Regions from separate parts of the Cohnella candida genome, predicted to be linked through region 2. Evidence: a T-box and tRNA genes for the amino acid it is inferred to sense, from the RefSeq annotation. Region 2 holds a T-box; the other holds one or more tRNA genes.
The links. The T-box of region 2 lies ahead of pheS (phenylalanine--tRNA ligase subunit alpha). A T-box ahead of a tRNA ligase gene usually reads a tRNA of that ligase, here a tRNA-Phe.

Region 1: it encodes a tRNA-Phe, which carries the amino acid that the T-box ahead of pheS (phenylalanine--tRNA ligase subunit alpha) is inferred to sense. The anticodon was not compared.

Annotation. Positions count from the first base shown of each region.
Region 1 is NZ_CP033433.1:215,842-224,149, forward strand. It holds rRNA gene EAV92_RS00945 (16S ribosomal RNA) at 1-1,002, shown strand, start outside; rRNA gene EAV92_RS00950 (23S ribosomal RNA) at 1,203-4,133, shown strand; rRNA gene rrf (5S ribosomal RNA) at 4,283-4,399, shown strand; tRNA gene EAV92_RS00960 (tRNA-Asn) at 4,413-4,488, shown strand; tRNA gene EAV92_RS00965 (tRNA-Ser) at 4,492-4,584, shown strand; tRNA gene EAV92_RS00970 (tRNA-Glu) at 4,614-4,688, shown strand; tRNA gene EAV92_RS00975 (tRNA-Met) at 4,785-4,861, shown strand; tRNA gene EAV92_RS00980 (tRNA-Asp) at 4,885-4,961, shown strand; tRNA gene EAV92_RS00985 (tRNA-Phe) at 5,008-5,083, shown strand; tRNA gene EAV92_RS00990 (tRNA-Thr) at 5,101-5,176, shown strand; tRNA gene EAV92_RS00995 (tRNA-Tyr) at 5,192-5,276, shown strand; tRNA gene EAV92_RS01000 (tRNA-Trp) at 5,316-5,389, shown strand; tRNA gene EAV92_RS01005 (tRNA-His) at 5,406-5,481, shown strand; tRNA gene EAV92_RS01010 (tRNA-Gln) at 5,498-5,572, shown strand; tRNA gene EAV92_RS01015 (tRNA-Gly) at 5,580-5,654, shown strand; tRNA gene EAV92_RS01020 (tRNA-Cys) at 5,665-5,738, shown strand; tRNA gene EAV92_RS01025 (tRNA-Arg) at 5,753-5,829, shown strand; tRNA gene EAV92_RS01030 (tRNA-Leu) at 5,837-5,922, shown strand; gene EAV92_RS01035 (hypothetical protein) at 6,066-6,290, shown strand; gene EAV92_RS01040 (MFS transporter) at 6,343-7,770, opposite strand; gene EAV92_RS01045 (TetR/AcrR family transcriptional regulator) at 7,873-8,308, opposite strand, start outside.
Region 2 is NZ_CP033433.1:3,043,893-3,052,200, reverse strand. It holds gene EAV92_RS14075 (copper resistance CopC/CopD family protein) at 1-1,126, shown strand, start outside; gene EAV92_RS14070 (sensor histidine kinase) at 1,140-2,000, shown strand; gene EAV92_RS14065 (response regulator) at 1,997-2,680, shown strand; gene EAV92_RS14060 (YcnI family copper-binding membrane protein) at 2,789-3,376, shown strand; T-box leader at 3,454-3,728, shown strand; gene pheS (phenylalanine--tRNA ligase subunit alpha) at 3,800-4,834, shown strand; gene pheT (phenylalanine--tRNA ligase subunit beta) at 4,883-7,330, shown strand; gene zapA (cell division protein ZapA) at 7,441-8,308, shown strand, end outside.

The DNA.
Region 1 (8,308 bases), 2.5 Mb from region 2:
GGGCAAGCGTTGTCCGGAATTATTGGGCGTAAAGCGCGCGCAGGCGGTTTCTTAAGTCTGGTGTCTAAGTGCGGGGCTCAACCCCGTGATGCACTGGAAACTGGGAGACTTGAGTGCAGAAGAGGAGAGCGGAATTCCACGTGTAGCGGTGAAATGCGTAGAGATGTGGAGGAACACCAGTGGCGAAGGCGGCTCTCTGGACTGTAACTGACGCTGAGGCGCGAAAGCGTGGGGAGCAAACAGGATTAGATACCCTGGTAGTCCACGCCGTAAACGATGAGTGCTAGGTGTCGGGGGGGTCCACCCCTCGGTGCCGAAGTTAACACATTAAGCACTCCGCCTGGGGAGTACGGTCGCAAGACTGAAACTCAAAGGAATTGACGGGGACCCGCACAAGCAGTGGAGTATGTGGTTTAATTCGAAGCAACGCGAAGAACCTTACCAGGTCTTGACATCCCCCTGAATCCTCCAGAGATGGAGGCGGCCTTCGGGACAGGGGAGACAGGTGGTGCATGGTTGTCGTCAGCTCGTGTCGTGAGATGTTGGGTTAAGTCCCGCAACGAGCGCAACCCTTGAGCTTAGTTGCCAGCATGTAAAGGTGGGCACTCTAGGCTGACTGCCGGTGACAAACCGGAGGAAGGCGGGGATGACGTCAAATCATCATGCCCCTTATGACCTGGGCTACACACGTACTACAATGGCCGGTACAACGGGTCGCGAAGCCGCGAGGCGGAGCCAATCCCAGCAAAGCCGGTCTCAGTTCGGATTGCAGGCTGCAACTCGCCTGCATGAAGTCGGAATTGCTAGTAATCGCGGATCAGCATGCCGCGGTGAATACGTTCCCGGGTCTTGTACACACCGCCCGTCACACCACGAGAGTTTACAACACCCGAAGCCGGTGGGGTAACCGCAAGGAGCCAGCCGTCGAAGGTGGGGTAGATGATTGGGGTGAAGTCGTAACAAGGTAGCCGTATCGGAAGGTGCGGCTGGATCACCTCCTTTCTAAGGAGCCCTTCGGGGCAGTAAAGTCCACATCCGCTTGCGGAGTGGCACGTATTACGCTCGAGTTCAGTTTTGAAGGGGTCAATTCCCTTCAAATCTTGCACCTTGAAAACTGGATAGCGAAACGAAAGCAATGCGCTGAAGAAAACATCAAGCACCTTGTGTCTTGACTGCAACTGTGATCCTTGTGATTGCAGCAAGGTTAAGCTAATAAGGGCGCACGGTGGATGCCTAGGCGCCAGGAGCCGACGAAGGACGCGACGAACAGCGATATGCCTCGGGGAGCCGTAAGTGGGCGTTGATCCGGGGATCTCCGAATGGGGAAACCCAGCTGCGGTAATGCGCAGTTACTCATGAGTGAATCCATAGCTCATGAAGAGGCACACCCAGGGAACTGAAACATCTAAGTACCTGGAGGAGAAGAAAACAAGAGTGATTCCGTCAGTAGCGGCGAGCGAAAGCGGATTAGCCCAAACCAGGGAGCTTGCTCCCTGGGGTTGTGGGACGTCTCACATGGAGTGATAAAAGAGCAGGTTAGGCGAAGAGGACTGGAAAGTCCCGCTATAGAGGGTAAGAGCCCTGTAGCCAAAAGCCTGCTCTCTCCGAGACGGATCCCGAGTACCGCGGGACACGTGAAACCCCGTGGGAATCCGGCAGGACCATCTGCCAAGGCTAAATACTCCCTGGCGACCGATAGTGAAGCAGTACCGTGAGGGAAAGGTGAAAAGCACCGCGGGAGCGGAGTGAAAAAGAACCTGAAACCGTGCGCTTACAAGAAGTCAGAGCCCGATTAATGGGTGATGGCGTGCCTTTTGTAGAATGAACCGGCGAGTTACGTTCACGTGCAAGGTTAAGCTGAAGAGGCGGAGCCGAAGGGAAACCGAGTCTGAATAGGGCGCTTAAGTACGTGGTCGTAGACCCGAAACCGTGTGATCTACCCCTGTGCAGGGTGAAGGTGCGGTAATACGCACTGGAGGCCCGAACTCGTGAGCGTTGAAAAGCTCTGGGATGACGTGGGGGTAGGGGAGAAATTCCAATCGAACTCGGAGATAGCTGGTTCTCCCCGAAATAGCTTTAGGGCTAGCCTCGAGGTTTAGCATCATGGAGGTAGAGCACTGATTGGGTGCGGGGCCCGCCAAGGGTTACCAAGTCCAGTCAAACTCCGAATGCCATGGATGTGTACTCGGGAGTCAGACGGCGAGTGCTAAGATCCGTCGTCAAGAGGGAAAGAGCCCAGATCATCAGCTAAGGTCCCCAAGTGTGTGTTAAGTGGGAAAGGATGTGGAGTTGCGAAGACAACCAGGATGTTGGCTTAGAAGCAGCCACCATTTAAAGAGTGCGTAATAGCTCACTGGTCGAGTGACTCTGCGCCGAAAATGTAACGGGGCTAAACACACCACCGAAGCTATGGCATGACACTTAGGTGTCTTGGGTAGGGGAGCGTTGTATGCGGGTAGAAGTCAGACCGGAAGGACTGGTGGACTGCATACAAGTGAGAATGCCGGTATGAGTAACGAAAAGACAAGTGAGAATCTTGTCCGCCGAAAGCCTAAGGGTTCCTGGGGAAGGTTCGTCCGCCCAGGGTAAGTCGGGACCTAAGGCGAGGCCGAAAGGCGTAGTCGAAGGACAACAGGTTGAAATTCCTGTACCACCGTAAGCCGTTACGAGCGATGGGGGGACGCAGGAGGGCAAAGACGCGAGCTGATGGAATAGCTCGTCCAAGCAGTGAGGGGTGTGTGCAGGCAAATCCGCACACTATAACCTTGAGCTGTGATGGGGAGGGAAAATTGCAGTACCGAAGGTCTTGTGCTCACGCTGCCGAGAAAAGCCTCTAGCCAGGCGATGGTGCCCGTACCGTAAACCGACACAGGTAGGCGAGATGAAAATTCTAAGGCGCGCGGAAGAACTCTCGTTAAGGAACTCGGCAAAATGACCCCGTAACTTCGGGAGAAGGGGTGCCCCGGTAGCGTGAATAGCGCGAGGGGGCCGCAGTGAAGAGGCCCAAGCGACTGTTTAGCAAAAACACAGGTCTGTGCGAAGCCGTAAGGCGAAGTATACGGGCTGACGCCTGCCCGGTGCTGGAAGGTTAAGGGGAGCGGTTAGGGGCAACCCGAAGCTGTGAACCGAAGCCCCAGTAAACGGCGGCCGTAACTATAACGGTCCTAAGGTAGCGAAATTCCTTGTCAGGTAAATTCTGACCCGCACGAATGGCGTAACGATCTTGGGCGCTGTCTCAACGAGAGATCCGGTGAAATTTTAGTACCTGTGAAGATGCAGGTTACCCGCGACGTGACGGAAAGACCCCATGGAGCTTTACTGCAGCTTGATATTGGACTTTGGTACGGTCTGTACAGGATAGGTGGGAGCCTTAGAAGCCGGAGCGCCAGCTTCGGTGGAGGCGACGTTGGGATACCACCCTGATCGTATCGGAGTTCTAACCTGTCACCGTGAATCCGGTGAAGGGACCGTGTCAGGCGGGCAGTTTGACTGGGGCGGTCGCCTCCTAAAAAGTAACGGAGGCGCCCCAAGGTTCCCTCAGCGCGGTTGGAAATCGCGCGAAGAGTGCAAAGGCATAAGGGAGCTTGACTGCGAGACCTACAAGTCGAGCAGGGACGAAAGTCGGGCTTAGTGATCCGGTGGTACCGAATGGAAGGGCCATCGCTCAACGGATAAAAGCTACCCTGGGGATAACAGGCTTATCTCCCCCAAGAGTCCACATCGACGGGGAGGTTTGGCACCTCGATGTCGGCTCATCGCATCCTGGGGCTGAAGTAGGTCCCAAGGGTTGGGCTGTTCGCCCATTAAAGCGGTACGCGAGCTGGGTTCAGAACGTCGTGAGACAGTTCGGTCCCTATCTGTCGCGGGCGTAGGAAATTTGAGAGGGGCTGTCCTTAGTACGAGAGGACCGGGATGGACGCACCGCTGGTGTACCAGTTGTTCCGCCAGGAGCACCGCTGGGTAGCCAAGTGCGGGAGGGATAAGCGCTGAAAGCATCTAAGCGCGAAGCCCGCCTCAAGATGAGATTTCCCAATTCGTAAGACCCCTGGAAGAACACCAGGTTGATAGGCCCGGGGTGGAAGCGCGGCAACGCGTGCAGCTGACGGGTACTAATCGGTCGAGGGCTTATCCTACGCAGTAACACAGGTGATTGTTTCTTCAGCACTGCTTTCACGTTTCGCTATCCGGTTTTCAGGGCGCAAGCCTTGAAAGAATATCGGTAAATATTACCGGTATTCAAGCGAGCGAGATTATGGTATGATATTTCTCGCTGCTATCCCGGTCTGGTGGCAATGGCGGAGGGGTTCCACGCGTACCCATCCCGAACACGACCGTTAAGCCCTCCAGCGCCAATGGTACTTGGACCGAAGGGTCCTGGGAGAGTAGGACGTTGCCAGGCCGGGTTTACACATTCCCTGATAGCTCAGTTGGTAGAGCACACGACTGTTAATCGTGTTGTCACTGGTTCGAGTCCAGTTCGGGGAGCCATATGGAGAGATGTCCGAGTTTGGTCGAAGGAGCACGATTGGAAATCGTGTAGGCGTCACAAGCGTCTCGAGGGTTCGAATCCCTCTCTCTCCGCCAGTTATTTCTTCCGCAATCATGGTTACTGAGGCCCGTTGGTCAAGGGGTTAAGACACCTCCCTTTCACGGAGGTAACAGGGGTTCGAATCCCCTACGGGTCACCAAATTCTCCTCACTGCAATCTGAAATTGAGGGTTGCAAACAGTAAGGCAAATGCGTTATGATAGTGAACGTCGCCTCTACGGGAGATTTTACAACGACGCGGGGTGGAGCAGTCCGGTAGCTCGTCGGGCTCATAACCCGAAGGCCGCAGGTTCAAATCCTGCCCCCGCAACCAATTTTCTTTGAAGAATCGATCATGGAGCCGTGGTGTAGAGGCCTAACATGCCTGCCTGTCACGCAGGAGACCGCGGGTTCGAATCCCGTCGGCTCCGCCATTCTTCAAACTTAACCAAACGCATAGTCACAAAGAACCGAAGACATGGCTCGGTAGCTCAGATGGTAGAGCAGAGGACTGAAAATCCTCGTGTCGGCGGTTCGATTCCGTCCCGAGCCACCATTTATCACTCTAAATATGCCGGTGTAGCTCAACTGGTAGAGCAACTGACTTGTAATCAGTAGGTTGGGGGTTCAAGTCCTCTCGCCGGCACCATTGCGACTCCATCATGGAGGCTTAGCGAAGTGGCCAAACGCGGCAGACTGTAAATCTGCTCCCTCTGGGTTCGGTGGTTCAAATCCATCAGCCTCCACCAGTAAGTACCAGGGCCAGGTACCCATACTTGTATTACCTTAGGGGCATAGTTTAAAGGTAGAACAGCGGTCTCCAAAACCGTTAGTGTGGGTTCAATTCCTGCTGCCCCTGCCAATTTCATAATAGCGTGGCGGTCGTGGCGAAGGGGTTAACGCACCGGATTGTGGCTCCGGCATTCGTGGGTTCAAGTCCCATCGATCGCCCCATCTTTTAACCTCATATTGGGGCTTAGCCAAGCGGTAAGGCAACGGACTTTGACTCCGTCATTCCTAGGTTCGATCCCTAGAGCCCCAGCCATTTACACGCGGAAATAGCTCAGTGGTAGAGCATCTCGTTGCCAACGAGAAGGTCGCGGGTTCGAATCCCGTTTTCCGCTCCATTTATTTTATGGCGCCATAGCCAAGTGGTAAGGCAGAGCTCTGCAAAAGCTTTACCCCCAGTTCGAGTCTGGGTGGCGCCTCCACAATTTCATATCGCGCGCCCTTAGCTCAGCTGGATAGAGCGTCAGACTACGAATCTGAAGGCCAGGAGTTCGAATCTCTTAGGGCGCGCCACTTATATGCCGGTGTGGCGGAATGGCAGACGCGACGGACTCAAAATCCGTTTCTCGCAAGGGAGTGGGGGTTCAAGTCCCTTCACCGGCACCAACTTCAACAATGAGGCCCTGAAGAATCAAATGATTCTTCAGGGTTTTTTGTATTTCGCCAGGACTTGTCGTGTGATACAATATTCCTACAAGATCCGACAATCGATAACCGCGTTTTTGTCAAAGCGAGGCTGAAAATCGGGAATGGAAATATCCAACTGCATTATCTGCGGTAAAATGTTCCGTCATGACGGACGGGAGGCGAAGCACTGCACGGAATGCCACGCGGTGCACGAAGCGAAGCTGAGAGCCGTGAAGGACGTCATCCTGAGCAACCCGGGCCTGACGGTGCAAGAAGCGAGCGAGAAATCCGGCGCTTCTTACAAGCTGATCATGGAATGGATCAAGGAAGGACGCATCTTACGTTAATTCAAAACAAGAAAACACCCCGCTGCTGCGGGGTGTTTTCTTGTTCTGCAGGTTATCCGATTTGTTTCGCAGTCTTAGGTGGAATGGCCTCCTGAGCGCTCCTTTTCTTCGCGGAGAATCTGGCGAAAAGAACAACGCTGATGAGCGCAAGTGTGATCATAATGGCGCTAGAGAGAAGCGCGGGGATGATGTGGTCGCCGAAATCGGCGGGCGTACGGATGGCGCTGCCGGATTCGAAGATGAGTCCGCCGATCGCGATGTCGAAGACGCCGCCCAGCTCCCGGGTCGCGTTGCTGATGCCGCTAGCTTCGCCCGAATCGTTTTCCGGTACGGAGGACATGATGCCATGGGTCAACGGCGTAAAGCTCAATCCCATGCCGGCGCCGGCAAGCATCATGAACGGGGCTTGGTAACCGAAGGGGAAGTCGACGCCGAACCGGGCGATGAGAACCGCGAATCCGACCAGCGCGGCGCCTTGAAACAACAGGCCCAGCAATAAAACCGCGCGGTTGCCGAATTTGGAAACGGCGAATCCGGCAAGCGGGGCGGCGATCATCGTGCATCCCGTCCATGCCATCGTGCGGACGCCGGCTTCAAGAGCCGAATAGCCTTGGCCCTGCTGAAGGAAAAGCGTCAGCAGGAAGATCGCGCCGAAGATCCCGGCGTTCATCCAGAAACCCGTGAAAATATAGGCGGAGTATTTCACGCTTCGGAACAGGGCGAAACGGACGAAAGGAGTCTCGCGTTTGCGTTCCCATAAGTAGAAGGCGATCAACAGCAGCATGCCGCCCGCCAAGGAACCGACGACGAGTGCAGATCCCCAGCCTTCGGAATTCCCTTTTTCCAAGCCGAATACGATGCCGAACAAACCGGCTGCGAGCAGCAGGATGCCGAACGGGTCGATCGGTTTCCGAACGCCTTTCTCTTCCTTCAGCCAAAGGGCGCCGAACAACAGCGCCAATGCGCCGATCGGGACGTTAATCCAGAAAATGAGCTGCCAAGGAGCCCCTTCCACGATCAGTCCGCCCACCAAGGGGCCGATCGACAAACCGAGACCGGAAATGCCGGACCAGATGCCGAGAGCGGCTGCCCGCATTTTCTCGGGGAAAGCGGAATGGACGAGGGTGAGGCTGAGCGGTACGATCGCGGCACCCCCGACTCCTTGGAGAGCCCGCGAAAGGATGAGCTGGATCGAAGTGTCGCTCCACCCGGATAGCGCGGAGCCGAGCGTGAAGAGCACGACGCCGGCGAGGAACATTTTTTTGCGGCCGAACCTTTCGCCCAACACGCTGAATGGGATGAGGAGCACGGAGAACGCCAGCGTATAAGCATTCATGAACCATTGGAGATCGGTGATCGTCGCTCCGAACGATTTTTGAATGGACGGAAGCGCGACTCCCAGTACGAGATTGTCCAGCATGGCCATGAACAAGGCGGCGCAGGTGACGACTAACAAACGGACTCTTGCGGCGGTAAACATTTTACTCCCAACTCCTTGTTAAATTTAATTTATTAATAAATAAATGAATCCCGGAAGAAAAGGCAAAGCGGGGTCGAAACCCTTCTCGCTTTGCCAAAGAGGTCAAACAAAATCGTCTTCGTGCCCATACCAGGGAAGCAGCTTGGGGAGATTGAGCGTTTCGGCCATCGTGCAGATCAGGCCCTGGCCGATGAATGCGCTCGCCTGGTAGCTGGCATTCGGTATCCCGGCTTCCTCGAAACGCGCTTTGACCCGTTCATAAACCAGATCGAATTCGCGCTTCGTATATTCGCGGACCGCCGGCTCCGGCGTCGTGAAGGCCATCATGACCAGCAGGATTTCGTTCCTGTGGCTCACCAGCAGTCTCGCGAACGCTTTTCCCATCTCGATATGAAGCTGCTCGGGCGGGGCTTGCGCGGCGTCGAAAGCTTGAAGGATCCGCTGGGACGCTTGCTCGAGAACAGCCAGGTAAAGCTGCTCTTTGGATTTGAAGAAATGGAACACGTAAGGCTGCGTGACGCCGACGGCTTTGGCGACG
Region 2 (8,308 bases):
CGCGGGCTTGCTCGGCACGGCCGGTCTTGCGATGTGGAGCCTGCTGCGCGGCGTTTCCCCCCTCGTCGGCGGCTTGCGGGAAAAGGCTCTCTCGTTCGCGGGAAAATTCACGCTGCTATCCACGATCGCCTATATCGCCATCAGTCTCATGGACTTGGCTCAGGATGAGCCCATGTCCGAATGGCTTCGCATTTTGAAGGTAACGACAATCGGGCGGCTGTACGACGCCGAGCTGCTGCTGGCGTTGGCCGCACCTTTGTTGGTCAGCTTGGGCTCTGCGGCCCGGCTCATCTGGGCGGCGGCGTTCATCGGTATCGAAGCGTGGTCCGGCCACGCCTCTGCGGTCAGTCCAAAAGCCTATATGATCGCGCTTGACTTCGTGCATTTGGAAGCGGCGTCCTTGTGGGCGGGCGGGCTGGTGCTCCTGCTGGTCATCTGGTTGAAGGACCGGCCGGAAGCGGGACGCTTCGCGCTGGTGTTTTCCCGGGTAGCCCTTCTGCTCTTTCTTGCCTTATGGATCACGGGCGTCTTGTCCGTGCTCGATTTCTTGCCGAGTCTGACCTATTTGAAATATACGCTCTGGGGAAAATGGCTGCTCGCCAAAGGCGCGCTCTCCTTGCTTGTCGCCGTTACCGCCTTCCTGATCAGGCTGAGGCTGCGCAAAGGAGACCTTCCGCACGGTTTCATGCTCAAAGCGGATGTCGGGCTGCTGGCGGCGATCGTATTCGTGGTCGGCATTTTGACTTACCAAACGCCCCTGCCCCCGAACGAGCCGCTCAGTTACCATCAGATGGGCACGGACATGCACCTGACGCTCCGCATCACCCCGAATGCCCCGGGCGACAACCGTTTCATCGTGAAAATCTGGCTGCCGGAGCAGGACGGAGCGCCGAAGAACGTCTCGCTCAAGATGCTTCCGCTGGACCGACCGGACGTCGGCGCGATCGAGGTGCCGATCAAGGCTTACCAGGACGACGAAATCGATGCTTTCGACGGTTACGGGAAATACACGTACCAGGCGGAAGGCCCGTACTTGCCTTTTGCGGCCAAATGGAAAGCCCAGGTATTGGTGACCGATGCCAAGGGCAATGAAATCGAACGGGAAACGACGTTCCGGATCTATTGACGGGAGGATGAGGATGCCGAGGCGCTCTGCGGACCGGAGAATCAAATGGATGATCTTGCTGACGCCTACGCTCACGATCGGTCTGTGGGAGTATGTCCGGCATGTCTTCCTGTTGCCCTATATGTCCATGGAAATGGGCAATTTCCTGGCGCCTTTCATCGTGCTCGGGGTGACGCTGACGCTCGTGCGGGGTTTGTTCGCGCGGCTGGAGCAGTCGCAGGCAGAGCTGCAGCGGGAACGGGCGGTCAGCGGAGCGCTCGAGGAAAGGGAGAAGCTGGCCCGGGAGCTGCATGACGGGATCGCGCAATCGCTGTTCCTGCTGGCCGTGAAGCTGGATAAGCTCGACCGGACGGCTGCGGAAGGCGAGCGCAAGGTGCTCGAGATGTCAGGAGAGCTGAAGGAAACGGTGAGGGTCATGCACGATGACGTCCGGCAGGCGATCGAGAACCTGCGGCAGCCGCCGACGGCCGCGGAAGCGGCTTGGGTCGTTCCGCTGCGGGAGTTGCTCGAGGAGACCGCCGGCGTGACGGAAGCCGAGGCGGAGTTCCGTTGGACGATTAAGGACGAAGCTTTGTCCAACAAAGAGAAGGTCGAGCTGCACGCTTGCCTTCGGGAAGCTTTGATCAACGTGCGCAAACACGCCAACGCTTCGAAGGTTATCGTGACGGGAGAACCTGAGGAGAACGGCGGCTTCCGCTGTACGGTGGAGGACGACGGGGTCGGCTTTTCCGGAGATCCGCTGGCGGTTTACGGCCGGTTCGGCCTTCGCATGGTACGGGACCGGGCGACGCGTATGGGCTGGACGTTCGCGGCCGAGCGGCGGGCGGATCGGACGGTCGTGGAAATCGCCAAGCCGGGAGGGAGACGCTCATGAAGCAGCCGATCCGGGTGCTGATCGCGGACGATCATCATCACGCGAGGGAAGGCATGCGCGAAATCCTGTCCGCGGATTCCGCCTTCGAGATCGTCGGGGAAGCCGCGAGCGGAGAAGAAGCGGTTGAAATGGCGGGCCGGACGATGCCCGAGCTCATTCTCATGGACATCCAAATGCCGGGGATGGGCGGCTTCGAAGCGGTCAAGTCGATCAAAAGCGCCCATCCGCAGGTCAAAATCGTGATGGTGACCGTGTCGGACGACGCGTCCCACTTGTTCGAGGCGCTCAAGAAGGGAGCCCAAGGATACCTGCTCAAAAATTTGAACCCGTCGGCGTGGCGGGACTATCTGCGGGCGATCGTCCATGACGAAGCGCCCTTGAGCCCCGACATTGCGATGTCGATCCTGCGGGAGCTCGGCAACCGCAAGGCCGCGCCGGCCGTTTCGCGGGAAACGGCGGAAATCGGTCCGGCGTCCGAATTGACCCCCCGGGAACGCGAGATCCTGCTGGAGGTCGCCCGCGGCCGTAAAAACCGCGAGGTGGCCGACGCGCTCGGGCTGTCGGAGCATACGGTCAAAAATCACCTGAAAAACATTTTGCAGAAGCTTCATCTCGACAACCGGGTTCAATTGACCCGTTACGCTTACGAGCGGGGGATGATGGAGCCGGACGCCACATAAACGCCATACTTTCTTCGCGGGACTGGCTCTTTCGAGTCATGCGGGAAGACCGGACCGCCTCTATACTGAAAACTGTAAAGAGTTTACAGGAAAGAGGTCGGGAAAAAGATGAAGAAACGTTTAATCATCCCGTTGCTGACACTCGCGCTCACGATGGCGTTCGGAGGGCTTGCAAGCGCGCACGTGACCGTGCAGCCGAAGGAAGTGCCGGCGAATTCGTACCAGGTATTCACGCTGCGCGTCCCTTCGGAGAAGGAGGCCGCGACGACGCAGGTGAAAGTGGAAGTGCCCGCCGGCGTGGACGTGTCCCGGTTCGAGCCCAAGCCGGACTGGACTTACGAGATTGAGAAGAACGCGGACGGCAAAATCACGGCCGTCACCTGGAAAGCGACCGGCGCGGGCATCGGCTCGACGGAATTCGGACAATTCAACTTCCAGGGCAAAGTCGCCGCGGACGCGAAAGAGCTGGCTTGGAAAGCGCACCAGACTTACTCCGACGGCACCGTCGTCGACTGGACGGGCCCGGCGGACGCAGACACGCCGGCTTCCGTGACGACGGTCACCGCCGCTGCCGCGGCTACGGATTCCGCGAAGGACGGAGACCGCGATCCGCTGACGCTGGCGCTCGCGATCGCCGGCTTGGCGGCCGGCCTGCTGGCGCTCGTCGTCTCGCTTATCCGCAGGAAGAAAGCCTGACTTGAGGCCGATGGAGGAAGCGGGCTCGCGTCCGCTTGCCTCCGCCGCGTACTTCGCCTATAATGGCAATAAATCTTGCAAATGCGCAGATGGAGACAAGTAAGCAGCGCCTTCTTACAGGGAGGGAACGCCGGAGACTGGAAGCGTTCCTAGGAAACCAGGCTGCTGAAATTCACTCCGGAGCAGTCCCCTGAAACGGAAGAACGCCTGGCGCGTTCGGAAGCGGGTAGGGGGAACCGGCAGCGGCCCGTTACGCCGCGGAAGCGGGAATGCTTTTGCCGGGTTCGGCGGGCGGCTGATGACAGCCGCGGCATTCCAACAAGGGTGGTACCACGGTCCTTTCGTCCCTTACGGGGAGGAAGGGCCTTTATTTTTTTGCCGACCGGCCGGGGGCCGGGCAAGAAGACGATGGAGGAGAGAGCGATGAAAGAACGTTTGGAGGCGCTTCGCAGCGAAGCGCTCGACCGATTGCAGAACGTTGAGGATGCTGCCGCGCTGAATGATTTAAGGGTGCATTACTTGGGGAAAAAAGGCCAGTTGACCGAGATTTTGCGGGGCATGGGCGGCCTGTCCGCGGAAGAGCGGCCGATCATCGGCCAAGTGGGCAACGAAGTCCGCGCCGCGATCGAAGCGGTCCTCGCGGAGAAGCAGGAAGCGTTCGATCGGGCCGAGACGGCCCGCCGCCTTCAGGCGGAAACGATTGACGTCACGCTGCCCGGCAAGACGCCGTCCGTCGGCAGCGTCCATCCGCTCAACAAAGTGGCGCAGGAGATCGAGGACATTTTCCTCGGCATGGGCTATACGATCGCGGAAGGACCGGAAGTGGAAACCGATTATTTCAACTTCGAAGCGCTGAACCTGCCCAAAGACCATCCGGCCCGCGATATGCAGGATTCGTTCTACATCACGGACGAAATCCTGCTCCGGACGCACACGTCTCCCGTGCAGATCCGTACGATGCAGGCGATGAAGGGCAAGACGCCGGTCAAGGTCATTTGCCCGGGCAAGGTGTACCGGAGGGACGACGACGACGCGACCCACTCGTTCATGTTCCACCAGATCGAAGGGCTTGTCATCGGGCCGAACATCCGGATGAGCGATTTGAAGGGCACCCTGCTGCAATTCGTGCGCGAAATGTACGGCCCCCAGATGCAAATCCGCCTGCGCCCGAGCTTCTTCCCGTTTACGGAACCGAGCGCGGAGGTGGACGTGACCTGCGTCAAATGCGGAGGCCATGGCTGCCGCATGTGCAAGCAGACCGGCTGGATCGAAATTCTCGGCTGCGGCATGGTTCATCCGAAGGTGCTGGAGCACGGCGGATACGACCCGGCGGAAGTGTCCGGCTTCGCGTTCGGCATGGGCATCGAGCGCATCGCTCTGCTCAAGTACGAAATCGACGACATCCGCCACTTCTATTCCAACGATCTCCGGTTCCTGAACCAGTTCGCCAAAATGTAAGGGCGGAGCGCCCGAAACCATTTTCCGCATAAAAGAGGGGAGTATCCCATGAACGTTTCGTACAGGTGGTTATCCGATTATATCGATTTAAGCGGCATCGAGCCGCAGCAATTGGCCGAGATGCTGACCCGCGGGGGCATCGAAATCGACAACGTGCCGTCGCGCAACCAGGGCGTGAGCAAAGTCGTGGTCGGTTACGTCAAAACGCGCGAAAAACATCCGGACGCCGACAAGCTGAACGTGTGCACCGTGGACGCGGGCCAAGACGGGGATTTGCAAATCGTCTGCGGCGCGCCGAACGTGGCAGCAGGCCAGAAGGTGCCGGTGGCGCTGATCGGCGCCAAGCTGCCCGGCGGACTTGACATCAAACGAGCGAAACTGAGGGGCGTCGAGTCCCAGGGCATGATCTGCTCGGCCAAAGAACTGGGCATCAACGACAAGCTGCTCCCTAAGGAATTGCAGGAAGGCATTCTGGTGCTCCCGGAAAATACGGCGGTCGGCTCGGACATCTTGGAAGTGCTGGGTTTGAACGATTCCGTGCTGGAGCTCGATCTCACGCCGAACCGTTCGGATTGCCTCAGCATGCTCGGCGTGGCCTACGAGACGTCGGCGTTGACCGGCCGTCCGGTCAAGCTGCCGCACCCGGAGCAGGAGCTCTTCAACACGCCGGACCGTACGACGGATTACGTGTCGGTATCGATTCAAGCGTCCGACCTGTGCTCCCACTATTCCGTTCGTTATATCAAGGGCGTGAAGATCGGCCCTTCTCCGCTCTGGATGCAGAACCGGCTGATCGCGGCCGGCATCCGTCCGATCAGCAACATCGTGGACGTCACGAACTACGTCATGCTGGAATACGGGCAGCCGCTGCACGCCTTCGACGCGTCGAAGGTGGCCGGAGGCCGCATTGAAGTCCGGTTGGCGCGCGAAGGCGAAACGCTCGAGACGCTCGACGGGCAAACGCGCAAGCTGGAACCCCACATGCTGGTCATCGCGGACGCCGAGAAAGCGATCGCGCTCGCAGGTGTGATGGGCGGCGCCAATTCTGAGGTGTCGGCCGAGACGACCGATATCCTTCTCGAATCGGCGAAATTCTCCGGCGGATCGGTCCGCAAAACTTCCCGGCAGCTCGGCCTGCGTTCGGAAGCTTCGGCGAGGTTCGAGAAGGAAGTCGATCCCGGCCGCGTGATTGCGGCATTGGACCGGGCCGCGTCGCTGATGGCGAAGCTCGCCGGCGGACACGTGGCCGAAGGCGTCGCCGAAGCGGTCGTCCGGTCGCCGGAGCCTGTCGCGATCGACATTGCCTTGTCCCGGATCAACGGCATGCTGGGCACGTCGTTGTCCCCGCTTGAAGTGGACACCTTGTGGACCCGGCTCGGTTTCCGTGCGGACTCCGCCCGGGAAGGGGAGTGGCGCGTGACCGTGCCTTCCCGCCGCGGCGAAATTACCCGCGACGTGGACCTGATTGAAGAAGTGGCGCGGTTGTATGGCTACGACGAAATTCCGACGACTCCGATCGAAGGTCCTTCGACGACCGGCGCTTTGACCAAGAGGCAGTCCATCCGCCGGGATCTCCGGACGACGCTCACGAACGCAGGGCTTCGCGAAGCGATCTCGTATTCGGTCACTTCAGCCGCGAACGCGGGCAGATTCGCGGAACTTGCGCTTGCAGCGCGGCCGATCGCGTTGGCCATGCCGATGAGCGAGGAGCGCAGCGTGCTTCGCACCGTACTGCTCCCGAGCCTGTTGGAAGCCGCGGTATACAACCGTTCCCGCAAAAACGACGACGTGGCGCTGTTCGAGATCGGCAGCGTCTACCATACGGACGAAGAGACGCTGACCCGCTTGCCGCGGGAGAAGCCGCGCCTGGCTATGCTGTTGACGGGCAACTTCAAGGCGGCCGGCTGGAACCGCAAAGCCGAAGCGGCGGATTTCTATGACGCCAAAGGCCTGCTGGAAGCGATCTTCCGCCGCTTGGGACTGGAGGGAGCGATCTCCTATGAGGCAGCTCGCCCGGACGGCTTCCATCCCGGCCGCACGGCGGCGATCAAACTCCGCACCGAACACGGTCCCGAGACGATCGGGTACGTCGGCCAGCTTCATCCGGACATGCAGCGGGAGTTCGACCTTCCGGATACGTTCGTGGCCGAAATCGAGCTGGAGCCGGTTTACGGGAAGGCGGATCGCCGCATCGAATACCGGACGCTGCCGCGCTTCCCTTCGGTGGAACGCGACTTGGCCGTCGTGGTCGATATGGCCGTCACGGGCGGCGCATTGACGGAAGCGATTCGGAAAGCGGCGGGGGATCTGCTGGAGTCGGTATCCGTATTCGACGTATACGTGGGCGAGCGGCTGGGCCAAGGCAAAAAAAGCGTGGCACTGGCGATGGTCTACAGGCATCCGGAACGCACGTTGACGGATGAAGAAGTGACCGAGAGCCATTCCCGGGTTTTGGCGGAATTGGAACAATCTTTCGGTGCCGAACTTCGCAAATAGGCAGGAAACCGAACAGGGCGCAGCGAAATAATCAGGACGCCGGAAGGCGCTTGAGACGGTCGCTGCGCCGTTGTTTTCGGACGCACGATTGGCAAGGGGAGGGACAAGCCTTGAATGAAGAAAATCGGACCCGCGTGACAGTTGACATATACGGTACGCAATATTCGCTGAAAGGCCACTCCAACCCGGAATACATGAAAAGGGTCGCCGCTCTCGTCAATGACCAGATCAACCGGATTTCTTCTACCGATCCCCGGCTCGACCTGCCTCGGCTCGCCGTGCTTGCGGCGGTGAACATGGCCGACGAGTGCATGCGCCTTCGAACGGATTACAATGCGCTGCTGCAGGAACGGGCGGAGCTTGAGCGCCAAGCGGCCGATGGGGAACGTTACGCCTCTGAGGCTGCCGATTTGCGCGATGCGCTCGAAGCGGAACGCCGCGAAGCGGAAGCCCGGGTTGCCGAGGTGCGTGCGGAGCAGGCGGATTTCGTTGCGAAAATGGAGCAGGAACGGGAAACGGAACGCGCGCTCGCTCGGGAAGAGCTGCTGGAGAAGACGGAGGAACTGGAGAGCCGTTACGCCCGCATGCAGGAAGAGACGCGCCGGGAAGCGCAGAAGCTGCTGGAGGAACGCGACGCGGGTCATGCGGCCGACCGCGAGGCATGGTTGACCGAGCGCGCGTCGTGGGCGGAAGACCGCGCCGCGATGGAAGCGGAGCGTTCCGCCTGGGCCGGCGAGAAAGCGGAATGGCTGGCGCGCGAGCTCGAATGGCTGAAGCAGCGCTCCAAGCTGGAAGGCGAATCGCAGCGGTCGGCTCGCGAAGCGGAAGAGCTTCGCCGCGAAGCCGCCGAAGAGCTGCGCAAGCGGCAAGCGGCGGACACCCAGGCCGCGGAGCGCCTGCGGTCGCAGACCGCCGCCCGGGAGCGCGCCGAGCGGGAGTTGGGCGACGCGAACCGGAAGCTGCGCGAAGCGGGCGAGC